DNA from 4 places in the Cohnella boryungensis genome. Region 2 is predicted to be linked to each of the others. Evidence: predicted binding sites of a transcription regulator. Region 2 holds the regulator's gene; each other region holds the start of a gene.

Region 1 (4,212 bases), on a different contig from region 2:
AACATAAATGACCTGCAGGTGGCAAGTTCTTCAATGATTTCATTAAGCACGTTTTCTCGCTCACTAGGATTATTTATTAGGAGCCGCGGGGAATACTGCAGATACTGTCCCTTTAATTGTGGTACTAGTTGATCACAGATAGAATAATCTTTGTTAACTGCTTCATTGGTCAAGTTCCACACCTCATGTTAGATTCAGAAAGGTAAGGGCTGATTCATGAGTTTATGAATTGCCGGAATGTCAGCCGGGGCCCAGTCCAGTGAATTCAACTCTGTCACATGTAGCCACTCGATATTCGCATGTTCTGTCAAGGAAGGTACGCCAGAGAGGAGTTTGCAATAGAAAGTAGTTAAATGTACAACTCCAAATTCATATTCGTAAACCGTATGTTCAACCTGCCTACCAATCTCAACGGTACAGTTCATTTCCTCAAGGATTTCCCTTTTCAGTGCTTCCTGAGGCGTTTCACCCGATTCGATCTTTCCACCTGGAAATTCCCATTTCAACGCTAGCGATTGTCTCTCCCCTCGCTGCGCACACAAAATACGACCTTTATGCACAATAACTGCACCGACGACATATATATTTTTTTTCATACTTCCTCCTTGAAGTATCTTTTCAATTATCATACTTGGGATTAAAGGTTGTGGCAAATTCAACAAGTTAATTCGAGAGATGCCTAAATGAATGTAGTTGCCAACACCTGATAACTAAAGAGACCTTGGTTCAAGCACCACCAACATTATTGACCAACCATACGATGTCTGCTTGCCTTTGTCTCATAGGTGAACGGAACGGCGATCTTGCGGTCGCCGCGAAACCGCTCCGCCCACCCGGCCTGCTCCCCGTTATCCTGATAGTCGAATCCGAAGCACCACTCCCCGTTCAGGTTGGTCCATTCCGTTCGGAAGAATTGCGGTCTCGGATAATCCTTGATATACATTTTGGTCGCCATACAGATTCCCCTGCTCCTTTAAACTTGATGCCGTAATGTAGCTCGCTTTCCACCCCGGACACGGGCTTCTCTTTCCTCGCCATTCCCGTCTTACCCTTTTACTCCCGCAAGCACCATGTTCTCTTCCGAATTAATGGCGATATAAGGCCAGATGAAATTGTTCCAGGACATGATGAAATAGAAGATGCCGATCGAGACCATCGCCGAGCGCGTAAGCGGCATATAGAGCGACCACCACAACCGAAGATCCTTGCAACCGTCTATTTGCGCAGCCTCCATATAATCCTTCGGCAATCCGTTCATGAATTGCAGGATCAAGATTGAATGCTAAGTTGTTCCATTACCTCACGTTTCGTAACACCAGCTAATCTCAATTCAATTGCCTCCACTTTGATTTCAAGCGGGTAGCTAACTCTTGTTACCAATGCAAAAACACCTCCAAAGTTGTCCACTACATCTTACGACGTAGGAGCATTCTCTTGAAGGTGTTTTGATTTGTCTCATGCTATGGGGTCAGTCCCAATTCCTCGCCGCTCTTTTGATCGAATCCGTTTATTTAGCCAGCGCCCCTTCACCCGTTGTCGGATTCTTCGGTTTGCGGTGGAACAGGTGATCTGCGCCCCGATGAAGGAGAGGAAGCACGTAGCGGTCAAGTCCGAAGCGGCCAGCGTTCGTACCGGCGACGACGACCAGGAGACCGAGAAACAGGAGCCAAGGGTTCGTGCTTACTGTGCCGGCGAACAGGAACATAAAGTTCATTAAAAGTCCGAAGAACGCGGCGGTTAAAGTTAAGGTGCCGAGTATGAGTCCGAGACCGACGAGGAATTCTCCCCAAGGGATCATGATGTTAATGAGCTTCACGTTCGGGAGGGCAAAATGTTCAACAAAGGCTTGATACGTCGGGTATACCGCCTCGCCTGTCGCCTTGTCGACGATCGGGTTGTTAATGGCGTTGTTCAGGAAGCCCGCTGCGTTAAAAGGAGTTTCCCCCGTAAGCTTATGCCATCCTGCCGTCAGCCAGGCGTACCCGACAACGAACCGGACTATCGTTATGATCACTGCAGCGATGCGATGCTCTCTCCAGAATTTCATCATGACACTCACTCCTTATTATGTGCTATGGTAACGTTCATTCCGGAATGTTCCGGTTAGCCTGCCGTCCGTATCCTCTTATTCACCGATGTATGAGATCGAATGCGGGACATCGGGATCACCATCCTTGTTTGTTGTCTTGTCTTTCATGTCTTTATTGTAAGCCGGCTTGCGCGAAAATCATGTGATTAAAATCACAAAGTGGCTTTATTCATCATTATGACACATTCATGATGGGTCCACACACCGAATAGCCCTCTTTGCTACTACGAACGAATAGGAAAGCCAGCCACCGCAAAATGGAGCGCGGATAGGAGGCTAAAGCTCGTGTGTAAATGACAAAAAACGTTGTTTCGTTGCAGCCTGCAACAGAGCAACGGTTGTAACGCTCGCTATCGCGGAAGCATCCCGATGGGACGTTCTGTCAGGATGCTACTTCGTTCCCGGCTCTCCGTATCGCCCAATAGGCGCTTCCTGCATCAATCGCGGCCAAGGGGATCGAGACGGCGTAGGGCACATCGAACGAGGGACCGCCGGTGGTGGCATAGACGCCGAATTGGAGCACGATGGCGAAGGAGAGCGTCGCCCCCGTCGACTTGCGAAGCAGACCGATCGCCATTGGAATCCAAGCGGACAGCGTCGTCAGGATCGCCTACGCGAGCGAGTAGCCAGATCGCCCATTTTGTTTAATGTTTTCTAAAACTAAAGGCAAGATGCACCCCCGCCGCACATGTCCAGAGCCCGCCCACTCCTGCCGGCGACGGCAGCCGCAAGGACGTTACGGCCGCTCCCCTTCCCCTAAGCCGGGACTCTTCGAACAAGCGCAGGAGGCCGCCCGCCGGCGTCTGTTCAATCTTTCGCGCGAGGAGCGACGAAGGAGCCCTTGCCCTGAATCCGAACGACGACGCCTTCGTCCGCCAACCGGTTCATCGCCGTTTTCACGGTCATTTTGCTGACCTGGAACTGCTGCACCATCTCGGCCTCCGACCTCACCCAATCCCCTGGCCGAAGCTCTCCCCTGTCAATCCTCTCTTTAATATCCCGTTCGATTCGTTCGTATTTGAATATCGAGTTTTTTCTCTTCATCATGAATCACTCCCGCCGCACATTTATTTTAAAACATACCAAATTGATTATGTAAAACTTAAAACAAATCAATTATAATCCATTTCGTAAGCGCTTGCAAAATTATCCAAAGGGAGGATCACCCCATTGAAGAACGTATTAAGATTGTCCAAAATCGGCTTGGCGATGGTATTGTCCTGCATGATCGCCTTCTCGACCGCTTCCGCATTCGGCCCGTCGACAATGTACACTTCTCCGAGCTCGAATCCCAGCCCGGGTTCGCTGTATCCCCGCCTGTTGACGCTCAAGCACAACGGCGCTTACAACGGCCGAATGCTCGCAACCTTCGAGAAGTACGTGAGCGGAACGCCGACTTTCCCGATTTACGAGAGCACGAACGGAGGCGTCAGCTGGACCCAAATTTCCCAGGTATCCGACACCGTGAACGGATGGGGTTTAAGATACCAGCCCTTCCTCTTCGAGCTTCCGCAGGCGATCGGCACGATGCCGGCCGGTACGATCCTGCTTTTCGGCAACTCAATTCCCGGCGATCTGTCGCAAACGAAGCTGGATATGTACAAGAGCACCGACCGCGGCCAAACCTGGACGTTCGTCAGCTCGATCGCTTCGGGCGGAGCGGCGCATCCGAACGGACTGGAGGACCCGGTATGGGAGCCGTTCGCGCTCGTCTACAACAATAAGCTGATCGTGTATTACTCCGATGAACGAGACCCGAGCCACAACCAGAAGCTCGTTCACCAGACCTCAACGGACGGCGTCAATTGGGGGCCTGTCGTCGACGACATCGCGCTCGGCAACAAGCGTCCGGGTATGCCGATCATCGCCAAGCTTGGCAACGGCAACTATATTTACGTTTACGAATACGGAGGCGCGCCCGAAGCCAACTTCGCGATTTATTATAAAATTTCCGCCAACCCGGAAAATTTCGGAGCGGCGAATCAGCCCGGCACCGTTCTCCGAACGCGCGACGGCGTCGTGCCTACCAGCTCGCCGTATGTGACTTGGCTGTCCGGCACCGGCCCGAACGGAACGATCGCCGTATCCGCCTATTCCAGCTCGGATATTTATCTTAACGCGGA
Region 2 (4,212 bases):
CGTGCCCGTGGTTCAGAAGATGCTTCTATCATCGCGCTCGCCAAGAGGCGGGCAAAGCGGATTTGATCATCACGAACCATGCCCTGCTGTTCACCGACATGCGGGCGGATCATCGGCTGCTGCCGGCCTATGACCGCCTTGTCGTCGACGAGGCTCATCATCTGGAAGAGGTGGCAAACAGTCATCTGGGCGAGAAAACCTCATACGCTTCCTTGATGATCCCCATGCAACGGGCCTGGAAGGATGCCAGAACGGGCCTGCTTCCGCAGCTGCTCTCGACTGTGTCCGAATCGGGCCTGGCGCAGGCTTCCGTCTGGTCGGAAAAGCTGGAAATGGTCATTCCCAAGCTTCATGACATCCGAGAAGCATGGGAACGCTGGATGGAAGCGTTATTCCAGCTGCTGTCCAGCCAAGCGGCTGCAGACGAGACCGGCAGTCTAACGCTGCGGCTTAAACCCGATGATCTTCCCGCGCAGTGGGATGCGCTTGGCATCGACGGGAACAATGTCATTCAGCTGCTTTCCGATTTTATCCGACCGTTGGAGAAGCTGGCTGTCGAAATTCGCGAGGATACGGACGAGCTCGGCATGCAAGGGCTGCTGACGGATCTCGGCGGCGTGCTGAAGGATTTTACGAACGTTCGCGCCGATACTCAGTCGTTTGTTACGCTTGGCAAGCCCGAATTCGTCTACTGGATCGAAGGCCACTCGCAATATCGCAGCCGATCGATCCAGGTCTTAGGCGCCCCTGCGGATGTGAGCGCCTTACTGCGCGAAGGGGTATTCGAGAACAAGGCGAGCGTCGTGATGACCTCCGCAACGCTGACGATCGACAAGTCCTTCAAGTATGTTACCGAACAGCTCGGTCTCGACGAAGCCGAGAAGGGCGGACGTCTCAAAACGGCCATGCTGCCTTCGCCTTTTCGATATCGGGAGCAGGCGCTCGTGCTGATCCCAAGAGATTTCCCGGCCATTAAGGGCAGGGACGGAGAGAAGGCTTTCATTCAAGCGCTGATCTCCTCGCTGCAGGAAACCGCCCTCACGGTAGGCGGAAGAACGCTTGTGCTGTTCACCTCCTATCGTATGCTTCGGGCGGTATACGACCCGTTGAAGGAGAACCTTGAACAGCACGGGATTCAGGTGCTCGGTCAAGGAATGGACGACGGCAGCCGCAGCCGGCTCACGCAGCAGTTCATGAAGCAGCCGGCTTCCGTGCTGCTGGGCACGAGCAGCTTCTGGGAAGGCATCGACTTGCCGGGAGACGCGCTGACCTGCCTGGCCATTGTCAGGCTTCCTTTCCAGCCGCCCAATCATCCGGTCGCGGAGGCCAAGTCGGAGAAGCTGCAGGCCGAGAACAAAAATCCGTTCATGAAGCTCTCGCTTCCCCAAGCCGTTATCAAGTTCAAGCAAGGCTTCGGGCGTCTCGTTAGAACCTCTACGGACAAGGGGATCGTCATACTGTACGATACCCGGGTGATCGATACGAATTACGGAAAGTACTTTCTGTATTCCTTGCCCGGCCCCAAGATGGAGCACCTGCCCACCTCGGGCATGACCTCAAGAATCAATGAGTGGCTGCATCCACAGGCAGCATTGGAGGAAGGAGAAGCGAGATGAAACCTATTAAAATTTCCGAAGCTGTCGTCAGAAGGCTTCCGATCTATTTGAGATTTCTTAACGAGCTGAGCTTGAGCAACATTCAGACCGTCTCCTCTCAGGATTTGGGGGAAAAGCTGGATCTCAATCCTGCGCAGATTCGCAAGGATCTGGCTTATTTCGGAGAATTCGGCCGCAAGGGCGTCGGGTATAACGTAGATTATTTGATCGAGAAAATTCGTCAGATTCTCAAGCTGGACAAAACGATGAATGTCGTTCTGGTCGGAACAGGCAACTTGGGACGTGCTTTATGCAACTATAGCATGTATATTAAAGATAACATGAAAATCGTAGCGGTTTTCGATGCGGACCCTAGCAAATCCGGCACGCTGTTGAACCACCTCGTCGTTCAGCCGATGCAGGAGCTGGCGGACTCTGTACGCCAACTGGACATCTCCGTGGGGATTATTACGGTGCCGGCGAGCGAAGCCCAGAAGGTAGCGGATGAATTCGTTGCCGCGGGCATACGGGGCATCCTTAATTTCGCCCCGGTCGTGCTGAAGACTTCGCCGGGGGTTCGGATTCACAATGCCGATTTTACCGCAGAGCTGCTTAGCCTGGCTTATTATATGGATCATCATGAAGCGTTGAATGAGGGAGACGGAGAGAGATGAAGCAAAGACGATTAATCCAACGGGGTACTTTTGTTACAATTGACGAACAGCTGCCTGTATATCAGGGCTGGCTGGCCATGGAAGACGGCAAGATTGCCGCGATGGGACAAGGCGAAGCGCCGGCAGAGGAAACCGCGCTCGCGACCGAGACGCTTGACGGCTCCGGCTTGCTGTTTATGCCGGGACTGGTGAACACGCACGGTCATGCGGCGATGTCCCTGCTCAGAGGAATGGCTGACGATCTGGCTCTGCAGGACTGGCTGCAAAATCATATGTGGCCTACCGAGGCCAAATTCACCGGAGACGACGTTTACTGGGGATCGGCTCTGGCCGCTGTTGAGATGATTAAAAGCGGTACGACGACATTCGTCGATATGTACGACCACATGCATCGGGTGGCCGAGGTGGTTGACACCTCCGGTCTGAGAGCGAGCTTGACGAGAGGCGTTATCGGCTTATGCCCGGAGGACGTCCAGAAGGCGAAGCTGGAGGACGCGATCCGCTTCGCCAAGGAATGGCATGGCAAGGCGGACGGCCGCATCAGCGTCATGATGTCACCACATGCGCCTTATACCTGTCCGCCGGATTACATTCTCAAGTTCGTGGAGACGGCGCACGAATTGAATTTGCCGATGCATACCCACATGTCCGAGACGCTTGCGGAAGTGGAGCAGAACGTTAGGGATTACGGCGTGCGTCCCGTAGAGCATCTGGATCGTCTCGGAATGTTCAGCCGACCTACTTTGGTCGCCCATGCCGTACATCTGAACGACGAAGAGATTGCCCTGCTCGCTGAGCGCAAGGTTGCGGTATCCCACAACCCGGTCAGCAATCTGAAGCTGGCCAGCGGCGTGGCAAGAGTGCCTGAGTTGCTCAAGGCTGGCGTGACCGTCTCGCTCGGGACGGATGGTGCTGCCAGCAACAATAACCTGGACCTGTTCCAGGAGATCTCGACGGCGGCCTTGATTCACAAAGGGGTCTCCGGCGATCCAACCGCGATACCGGCAGCCGAAGCTTTGCGGATGGGCACTCTATACGGCGCCCGCTCCATCGGCCTTGAGGGCGTCACCGGGCAGTTGAAGACAGGCTTGAAGGCGGACATTATCGCCTTGAATATCGGCAAGGCCCACTTTGTGCCGCGTACGGATGTCGTCTCCCATCTTGTCTATTCCGCAAGAGGCGCGGATGTCGTTCATGTCTGGGTAGACGGCAAGCCGCTGCTGCGCGACGGCCAGTTGACAACGCTGGATGAAGAGAAGATCATGGCGGAAGCCGAGCGTTGCTATCAGAGGCTGCGGGCATGAGCGCGGTTCGGGGCGAAGGAAAGCGGTTCTTTCCTTCCCTCACTCGAGGGAAATGGATCATTCTGATCGCGGGATTTGTGCTGTTTGTCCTCGTTTCCTTCGTTCTATACGTGCGAACGGCGGATTCCGAATACCGCAAAGAGGAGAACAAAGCCGTTCGTCTGGCGAAGGAGCAGGGCGGCTTGACGGAAGTGACCGAAGCGGTAAGCCATACCTGGGAGGAAACCGTGTGGGTCGTAACCGGCAAGGATGCGGAAGGTCAATCGTGGATGGTGTTTGAGCACAAGGATGGTGTTTTGCGCGCGAAGCTGGATGACAATCTCAGCAGGGAGCAAATGCTTGACCTGTTCGCCCGGGATCATGAAGGCAAACCGATTCGCATGATGCCTGGCTGGTTCAACGGCCAGCCAGCTTGGGAAATTCGTTATTGGAACGATGCCGGCGAAGAGCATCAATCGCTGTCGTTCTACGCCTTGGCTGACGGCTCGATGCTCAAAACATACACGCTGCAATAAGCGCTGCTTATTGGGCAGGAAAACGCCGTAAAGGCGTTTTTTTGTTGGATTGCCAGCGATCGTCTAACGATTCGTCTATCTAAACCTGATATACTCTTAGTTGTAAGCGAGGTCGAGCCTTGCG
Region 3 (4,212 bases), on a different contig from region 2:
TTCAGCATGTCGTATCAGGTATGTTATTCGTCACCGCCCTACAAAATCCTGCATTTTCCAACAAATGATGAATGGGTCCAACACTCTTTTGCCGAAAAGAGCCTGGGCAAGCAAAAGCGCGGAACGCCATGTGTACCATCGGGCGAGAACCAAAAAAACAGCCTCGATCCGGCAGAATACCGAGTCAAGGCTGCTTCTATTCGCTCATGCGACCCGCTAACAAAACGCTACTCTTAGTAGGCCAGCGTAAACAGTCCGTTAATGTGGGTCAAATAGCGGGCGTTGCTCGCTTTCTTCATTAGGGAAGCCGGAAGTCCGCGCAGCTCGATGCCCGTTCCGCCGACGGCGCCGATGCCGTCTTTCCGTCCAAGGCTTGCAAGCGTACCGGAGAATACCGGCTGGAAGCCATCCTGCTTCATTCCCTTGAAAGCCGCCGCGATGTTGGCGCCGATGAGCTCGCCCATCTGCCAAGCCAGCTGTGCGGTCGGCGGGTAAGGACGGCCTTCCGGCCCGAAGACAACCGCGCAGTCGCCGGCCAGATAGACGTCGGGGTGCGACGTGGATTGCAATGCTTCATTAACGGTTGCGCGGCCGCGATTGACTTCGATGCCGCAATTGGCAACCAGCGTATTGCCTTGTACGCCGCCGGTCCACACCAGCGTGTTCGTGTCGATCGTCCGGCCATCCTTCAAGGTCACCGTCTGGCCTTTCACTTCGGTGATTGGGAGGCTCGTCAGGAATTCCACGCCGCGTTTCTCCAGACTGGTGACGGCCCGTTGAATCAGATCCGGCGAGAACATCGGCAGAATCGTCGGCATCGCTTCGACCAGATAGAGCGAAATATCCGCAAAATCAACGCCGTTCTGGCGGCAGATCGCCGGCAGCTCGTCGGCCAGCTCGCCTACCAGCTCCACGCCGGTCAGACCGCCGCCGCCGATGACGAACGTCGCGTCTGCTTTATTTTTCGATTGGGCATATGCTTTGATCCGGTCCTTCACATGGGCGAAAATGCGATTCGCATCCGACACCGACTTCAGAATCAGGCTATTCTCCTGCAATCCCGGAATGCCGAAATAGTTCGTTTCGCTTCCGAGCGCTAGCACCAACGCGTCGTAGCGGTAGGAGGAGCCGTTGGTCAACGCCACCTTCTTGCCTTCCACGTCGATCGATTGTACTTCCCCAACCGTGATATTGATTTGTTTGCCTTTAAGCAATTTCTCCAGAGGCAGCGCTACCGCTTTCTCGGACACGTTGCCTGCGGCCAGTCGGTGCAGCTCCGTAATAATCTGATGCGTGCCGACGCGGTTGACGACCGTAATGTTCGCCTCGTCGACCGTCAAATTCGCCCTTGCGGACAAGGCGCTAAGCAAACCGCCGTAACCGGCCCCGAGAATCAAAATTTCTTTGCTCATCTATAGTCCTCCGTTCTTCGCCTGTGTATGGGTCGTTCTTAGTTCTGATTCTGCTTTCTCTCGCCCAGAATGTTCAGATAGGCTTGGCTGAACCGAAGCATTCTTTGCAATTCAGGGTCCTTCAGCAGCTTCAGCATGCCGAATACGCCGATCGTTTCAGTGCTGCTGTCCGCCCGGTCGTTCGCTTCGATCGCCGCGGATGCGTATTCCTTCACTTTCTCTCCCAGCGGCTTGGCGACTTCCTGAATACCGCCGACGATATCCTGAATCAGCACGCGGTCCGCAGTCACCTTCTGGGCGATATCGTAAATATTCGTCAGCACGGACATCATCTCGGCCAACTTCGGCAATTGATCCACCAAGACGGTAATCGCTTGCTGCACTTCCGGTTTCATTAATTGATCCAGTACATCCAACCTGGCAGCCGCTTCGGTTACGGCCGTCTCCCTCTCGACATTTGATACAGTTGCTTCTGACATTCTGTTGCCCCCCTAGACGATGTCTTGATTCCTGCTTCGTGGCTTAAATTGTGAATTATATCACATTTATAGCTATATTTTACCTCATTAAAGGCATTTCGTATAGGTCATCCGGTGGAATCTCTTTCACTATATTTTATATATTTTTTCGTATTGTGAAGGTTTCATTGGAAAGTTTGCGGTAGTTAAATAGGATGACGAAGGCAAACGTCTCATTCCCTGCTCCGTCTCAGCAACTGCTTCTGGGCCTTCTCTGACATGGGAATATTCACGTCTCCTTCCGATAGTGCCACCCTAAATACGCGCAGGTTCCTGTCCATTCATCTTTAGCGTACCTGCTACCCCATGTTGCACCATGCACAACGGCCAGCGCACGAATGACCTCCAGCATGTCGGCAAGCTCTTCTAACGCTTCCTTTCGTCCCTGTGCGGCAAAATACTCCCCGGATTCTTCCTTTAGCTTTATGATCAATTCACTTGTATACTCTTCCTCATCCAGAATACGTGTGCGGCAGTCCTTTCCTGTCGCGTTAATCACTTGAGGTATAAGTTCACGAACAAGCTTATTGTAGATCGGCATGAACGTATTCATCCTTTATATGATTAATTAATTATATGTGCCTATTGTATCACATCAATAAATGCAAAAATGCCCGAGAGACGAAGCCCTCGAGCTTTTCTGTGTTATTAGTGCCGTTTCGCTCTGAATGGCACTCGTGCGAAGGCAAGGGGCGTGGGGAAATATTAATGACCTTTATTTTAGCAGCTTTTTGATTTGCCTCTGAACCTTCTCCGCGACGGGTAGAAAGACGTTACCTTCTGAAGTAGTTACCGTTACCACTCTTAACTCCGAGTTATATGCCGCTACTTTCTTTACATTTACAATCGTTCCTCGATCCAACTGTAGAAAGCCCTTGTCTTGCAGAAAGGCTGCCCAATCCTTCGCTGCCGTTAAGGCTTTGTATATGCCGTTATCCGTGTAGAAATGAAGTCCCTCGTGGCCGTTCATCTGCAGATACACCATGTCCTGAATATCTACCAAACAAATGTCTCCGTTCGAATCCACCAGCGATAGCATCATAACTCCCCCTTGTAACAATGAATAAAGCGTTAGCCAGCGGAAAAGATGGTAATATCACACGTCTACGATCTCTTTCCCATTTATTTTACCCATTAAACAACCATCAGTAAATATAAATAAAACAAATAGTATATTAATTCTCTTTGTTAGTTTCTCTACTGTAGGTAGAGAGGAGGGTTGTCATGGATAACTCGATGTTGGGGCAAAGGATTCGAACGGAAAGAAAGAAGCTTTCTTTAACTCAGGAGCAGCTTGCCGAGAGGATAGGAGTCTCCGATGCCTATATTGGCCAAATCGAAAGAGGGGAGCGCTCCCCTACTCTGGAAACTCTCGTTAAATTAGCGAGTCGTTTGGGCGTCACGATCGATTATCTCCTACATGACTCCCTAGTACCGGGCGATGATAACGTTATCGACCAGATCAGGCAGCTGTTTATAAACCGTTCGGCCAAAGAGAAACAGATGGCATTAGATGTGATAAAGGTGATGTTTGGACATTTGGAGAACAACCTGGGGAAAAGATAACATTGAAATCAGAAACAATGACCGTCCGTTCCTGTTTTCGGAACGAACACCTGAGTTAAAAGATTTGTCGCTTCATAAAAACTCTGACCTGAATGGTCAGAGTTTTTATGGTGAGACTAGAGGAGGGCGATTGTAACGCGACCTTCTTCTAGTAGTAAGCCCTTGAGCCGTTCTGACAGTCTCTGAAGTAGAGTAGGTGTTCCTTAAGGGTTTATCAAACGCAACTGGACTTTATATATCGAAATAGTATGTTGTCTACGGCATGCTCCAATATCATATTCATGCACACAACAGGAAGTTGCTCACTATTTTTTCCTGCCATCGTTGTTTCGTGAATTGTCGTCGAGTCGGGAGCTGCCTTGCCTAAATAGTAAAAGTCACTGCCCTCATCGTCATCCTTTTTCACGAAAATATGAACATCTATATGGTTTTGCTTCGCTTCAATAATTTTTTTGACCTCGTCCGATTGTAACGTACGATTACTTCTAGTAAACCACTTTAGGGTGGTTGGGTTGAGTAATTCGTCACTATAATTAATGCTCGACCCAACCTCTTCGTGTTTATGATACGTTACAAAAATTGGACAGGTCTGATGCTTTGTCTTGTACCCATACACAGTACTGCTTTCATCGCGTTCCCAGTTAAGAAGCTTGCAAACATCCTTGCGCGTATATTTCTGATGGAGAGTCAGCTGTTTATGCGGTTTATAAGAACGT
Region 4 (4,212 bases), on a different contig from region 2:
TTCATATTTCATGTGGAGCTGTATCTGAGCTTGGTACGCATGATAATAATACGGTGTCCACTTGGAATTCAGCGGCGCTGCTACCGGGACTAATCCCAAAGCGAGCAATTGCCCTATCATGGAGGGAGAACAAGCGGCGACCCTTTGCTTTGGCTGCGCCGCGAACGAAGAGGGAGAGACTCCAACCTCTTTCTTGAACTTGCGGCTAAAATAGAATTCATCGCTGTAACCGACTCGCTGCGCAATCTCCCTCAGCCGATAATCCGTTTCGGTCAAATAGCGTTTGGCCCGGTTGATTCGCAAATCGGTCAAGAAATCCATGGCGCTCTGCCCGTAGGTTTTCTTGAACAGATCCACGAAGTATTTCGGGCTGATATAAGCCGCTGCCGCCAACTGCTCTACGGTCAACGGTTCGTGAAAGTGCTGTTCCATATAGCTTCGAACCGCGGATAGTCGATGATCGGAAGCTTGGCCCCGACTGCGCTCCCCGCAGCTTCCACTCTGATTCATGATGCTTTCCCCCCATCCTGTCCTCCAATTGTATCAGTAGTGAGAATCGTTATCAATTAGAGGGAGAAAAGAATGCCTTCAGTCCCTCACGGGCATCAACACGAAAAAGACCCCCACGGGTCTTTTGCTATGTCTGCTATTTACAGCCTCTTTAAGTTCGTACAGACTGTTCATCTCCGTACAGCTCGTTCAGATGAGCAATATGAGCGACTCCCCAGTCGTTCATGGCCTGCAAGAGAGGCGTCATTCGTTGACCGTATTCCGTAATGGAATATTCGACTTTGGGAGGAATTTGATGATAGACCTCGCGATGGATAATATCGTGATATTCTAGCTCCCTCAGCTGTTGGGTGAGCATCTTCTTCGTAATGTCCGGGATCGCCTTTTGAAGCTCGCTGAACCTCATCGTCCCATTGGCAAACAGCCGCAGCAGGATGATCGGCTTCCACTTTCCGACCAGGATATCCAACGCCGTTTCAAATTTACAATATGTGCTCATCCCGTACCCTCCAGCCCATGTACCGCCTAAGGTTTATTTTTGTATACTACGTTTACTTTAAGTGCCTACTTACTGAAATCGCCCCCGCATCCTATGATAATTCTAGGTTCAGAGGAACACAAGCAGAGGAGAGAACAAGATGAATATCGCGTTATGGATTGTGCAGGGTCTGTTAGCATTCGGATTTGTTTATTCCGGATGGATGAAGGCGGTCCGGCATGAACAAGCTAAATCGTCCTGGCCTTGGGTAAGTGAGGCTCCGAGGGGGTTGGTGGCCTTCATCGGAGTCGCAGAGCTGCTCGGGGCTCTCGGGTTGATCCTGCCCCATGCCCTTCATATCGCGCCTGCACTGACGCCTATTGCTGCGTTTGGGCTTGCCTCTGTAGTTCTTATGGGAGGCGCATTCCATATCAAGAGGAAAGAGTACCCACAAATCGGCGTGAATATCGTATTCCTGGCTTTAGCCTTATTTATAGCCTTGGGCCGCCTGTGAGCTGCTTTCTTATCGAAGGCTTCTGCATCCTATTTTCCTACAGGGCCAAGCCCTCCGATTCTCTTATCAGCGGAGCACAGGCCCGCTTTTCGTTGCAAATGTTGTGAAAATATTCACATAATTTGTGATATCAGTCACATCCGATGCGCAAACGGCAATCGTATAATTTCGTTAGCGGCGATGGCGAAAGCCGTGAGCTGTAAGGAGGTAACCAACCATGACAACGAAGAGAGAAAAGCTGGTGCTTGTCGGCAACGGAATGGCAGGCATAGGAACCCTGGAGCAAATTCTGAAGCTTGGCGGAGCCTACGACATTACCGTCTTCGGCAGCGAGCCTCACCCGAACTATAACCGAATTATGCTGTCTTACGTTCTTGAGGGCAGCAAAACGCTCGAAGATATTGTGCTGAACGATTGGAGCTGGTATAAGGACAATCGCATTACCCTATACACGGGAACGACTGTGACCCGCATCGATGCAGCTTCCCGTCAGGTGATCGCCGACAACGGCATCGCCGTGCCCTATGACAAGGTCATTTTGGCGACGGGATCACGCTCCTTCATCCTGCCGATTCCGGGCAGCGACAAGAATGGCGTTATCGGCTTTCGGGATATCGCGGATTGCGAAGCCATGCTGGAGGCGGCTGGCCAATATCGCAAGGCGGCCGTCATCGGCGGCGGTCTGCTCGGACTGGAAGCGGCCAAGGGACTCGTGAATCTCGGCATGGACGTGACGGTCGTGCATCTGATGGAAGACTTGATGGAGCGGCAGCTTGACCGGAACGCTTCCGCGATGCTGCAAGCCGAACTGGAACGGCAAGGCATCAAGTTCGCGATGGGCAAGCAAACCGTAGAACTGGTCGGGGATGAACGGGTGCAGGGGCTGCGTTTCAGCGACGGCAGCGAGCTCGCCGCGGATTTCGTAGTCATGGCGGTGGGCATCAAGCCGAATGTCGCTCTTGCCCAGGCCAGCGGAATTACCGTCAACCGCGGGATCGTCGTCAACGATTATATGGAAACGTCGATGGCGGATGTCTTCTCGGTTGGCGAATGCACGGAGCATCGCGGCGTCTGTTACGGCTTGGTCGCTCCGTTGTTCGAGCAAGGCGCGGTGCTGGCCAAGCATCTATGCGGCGCAGCCACCCTGCCTTACGAGGGCTCCGTCGTCTCCACCAAGCTTAAAATCTCGGGCGTGGACGTGTTCTCTGCGGGAGAGTTTATCGAAACCCCTGAGCATGTCGTCATTGCGGCGAAGGACGAGTGGAAAAAGACGTATAAGAAAGTTTTGCTGCGCAACAACGCCATCGTAGGAGCCGTGCTGTACGGAGATATCACGGAATCGGCCAGCTTGCAGAAGCTCGTGAAGCAAGGCGCGGAGATGACCGAGGAAATCTATGCCGAAGTGATGGGGGCAGGCTGCTGCGGCGGCGGGACGAAGAAAAGCGCATCCGTAGAAGCCATGGCCGATGAAGAGATCGTCTGCGGCTGCAACGGCGTGACCAAGAAAGCGATCGTGGACGCCGTTACGGAGAACGGCTTCACCACCGTGGACGAAATCAAGGCTTGCACGGGAGCTACCCGTTCGTGCGGGGGCTGCAAGCCTGTTGTCGAGCAAATCCTGCAATACGTTCTCGGAGACGGCTTCCGAGAAAGCGCCAAGCAGGGGATTTGCGGCTGTACGCCATTAAGCCGGGATGAGATTGTGGCAGAAATCAAGGCCAAGGGTCTGCGAAGCGGCAAAGAGGTCATGAACGTGCTCGGATGGAGGCAAGAGGAAGGTTGCTCGAAATGCCGTCCGGCGCTCAATTACTATCTCGGCATGCTTTACCCGGACACTCACGAGGAGGAGAGCGAATCCCGCTTCGTGAACGAGAGAATGAACGCGAACATTCAGAAGGACGGAACCTTCACCGTCGTTCCGCGCATGTACGGAGGCGTTACGACGCCGGAGGATCTGAAAAAAATCGCCGACGTCTCGCTCAAATACAACGTGAAGGTCGTCAAAGTCACCGGCGGCCAGCGCCTCGACCTGATCGGCGTGAAGCGGGAAGACTTGCCTAAAGTGTGGGAAGAGCTCGATATGCCTTCCGGCTACGCCTACGCCAAATCGCTCCGCACGGTCAAAACCTGCGTAGGCTCGCAGTTCTGCCGATTCGGGACGCAGGATTCCATGAGCATGGGCGCGCTGCTCGAACGCAAATACGAGCGGCTCGATATGCCGGCCAAGTTCAAGATGGCGGTGAACGGCTGTCCCCGCAACTGCGCGGAAGCTTGCACGAAGGACATCGGCATCGTCGGCAATGACGGCGGGTGGGAAATCTTTATCGGAGGAAACGGCGGGATCAAAGCGCGGCTTGCCGACTCCTTCTGCAAGGTGAAAACGGATGAGGAGCTGGTGGAGATTTGCTCGGCGGTCATCCAGTACTATCGAGAAACCGGCAAGTATTTGGAAAGAACCTCGGAATGGGTGGAACGGATGGGACTTGCCCATATCCAGGACGTCATTCTGAACGATGAAGACAACCGTAAACAGCTGGCCGCCCGAATCGACTTCGCTCTTGCCCAGGTGACGGAGCCTTGGCAAGCGATGCTGAAGAACGAGAAAGCCCGGAATGCGCTGTTTGAAACGGTAAAACCCTAGAGAACAAGGAGAGAACCGCCATGAATACGACGATGCAGGAGTATAATGTGGGCTCGCTGGAGGACTTCC

What was found. Region 2 encodes Rex, which represses fermentation and respiration genes when NADH is low (regulators of the CRP and FNR family bind a similar motif). Its sites were predicted from a motif close to TTGTGAAATATTTCACAA; they were not measured.
Region 1: the regulator Rex is predicted to act here: its motif matches at 2,230-2,247, upstream of ACFO1S_RS13130 (DoxX family membrane protein).
Region 3: the regulator Rex is predicted to act here: its motif matches at 1,940-1,957, upstream of ACFO1S_RS13170 (DUF1641 domain-containing protein).
Region 4: the regulator Rex is predicted to act here: its motif matches at 1,604-1,621, upstream of nirB (nitrite reductase large subunit NirB).

What each region holds. Positions count from the first base shown of each region.
Region 1 covers NZ_JBHSED010000023.1:36,122-40,333, reverse strand. Annotated here, with positions in the region: gene ACFO1S_RS13150 (DEAD/DEAH box helicase) at 1-140, opposite strand, end outside; gene ACFO1S_RS13145 ((deoxy)nucleoside triphosphate pyrophosphohydrolase) at 195-596, opposite strand; gene ACFO1S_RS13140 (hypothetical protein) at 743-955, opposite strand; gene ACFO1S_RS13135 (ABC transporter permease subunit) at 1,046-1,273, opposite strand; gene ACFO1S_RS13130 (DoxX family membrane protein) at 1,508-2,050, opposite strand; gene ACFO1S_RS13125 (hypothetical protein) at 2,472-2,666, opposite strand; gene ACFO1S_RS13120 (GntR family transcriptional regulator) at 2,897-3,136, opposite strand; gene ACFO1S_RS13115 (AbfB domain-containing protein) at 3,260-4,212, shown strand, end outside.
Region 2 covers NZ_JBHSED010000005.1:176,735-180,946, forward strand. Annotated here, with positions in the region: gene dinG (ATP-dependent DNA helicase DinG) at 1-1,616, shown strand, start outside; gene ACFO1S_RS05385 (redox-sensing transcriptional repressor Rex) at 1,613-2,269, shown strand; gene ACFO1S_RS05390 (amidohydrolase) at 2,266-3,573, shown strand; gene ACFO1S_RS05395 (cell wall elongation regulator TseB-like domain-containing protein) at 3,570-4,088, shown strand.
Region 3 covers NZ_JBHSED010000023.1:42,560-46,771, reverse strand. Annotated here, with positions in the region: gene ACFO1S_RS13175 (NAD(P)/FAD-dependent oxidoreductase) at 234-1,412, opposite strand; gene ACFO1S_RS13170 (DUF1641 domain-containing protein) at 1,451-1,891, opposite strand; gene ACFO1S_RS13165 (nucleoside triphosphate pyrophosphohydrolase) at 2,160-2,471, opposite strand; gene ACFO1S_RS13160 (LytTR family transcriptional regulator DNA-binding domain-containing protein) at 2,646-2,972, opposite strand; gene ACFO1S_RS13155 (helix-turn-helix domain-containing protein) at 3,155-3,496, shown strand; gene ACFO1S_RS13150 (DEAD/DEAH box helicase) at 3,711-4,212, opposite strand, start outside.
Region 4 covers NZ_JBHSED010000071.1:92,157-96,368, forward strand. Annotated here, with positions in the region: gene ACFO1S_RS27155 (helix-turn-helix domain-containing protein) at 1-510, opposite strand, end outside; gene ACFO1S_RS27160 (winged helix-turn-helix transcriptional regulator) at 662-1,009, opposite strand; gene ACFO1S_RS27165 (DoxX family protein) at 1,149-1,502, shown strand; gene nirB (nitrite reductase large subunit NirB) at 1,720-4,143, shown strand; gene nirD (nitrite reductase small subunit NirD) at 4,164-4,212, shown strand, end outside.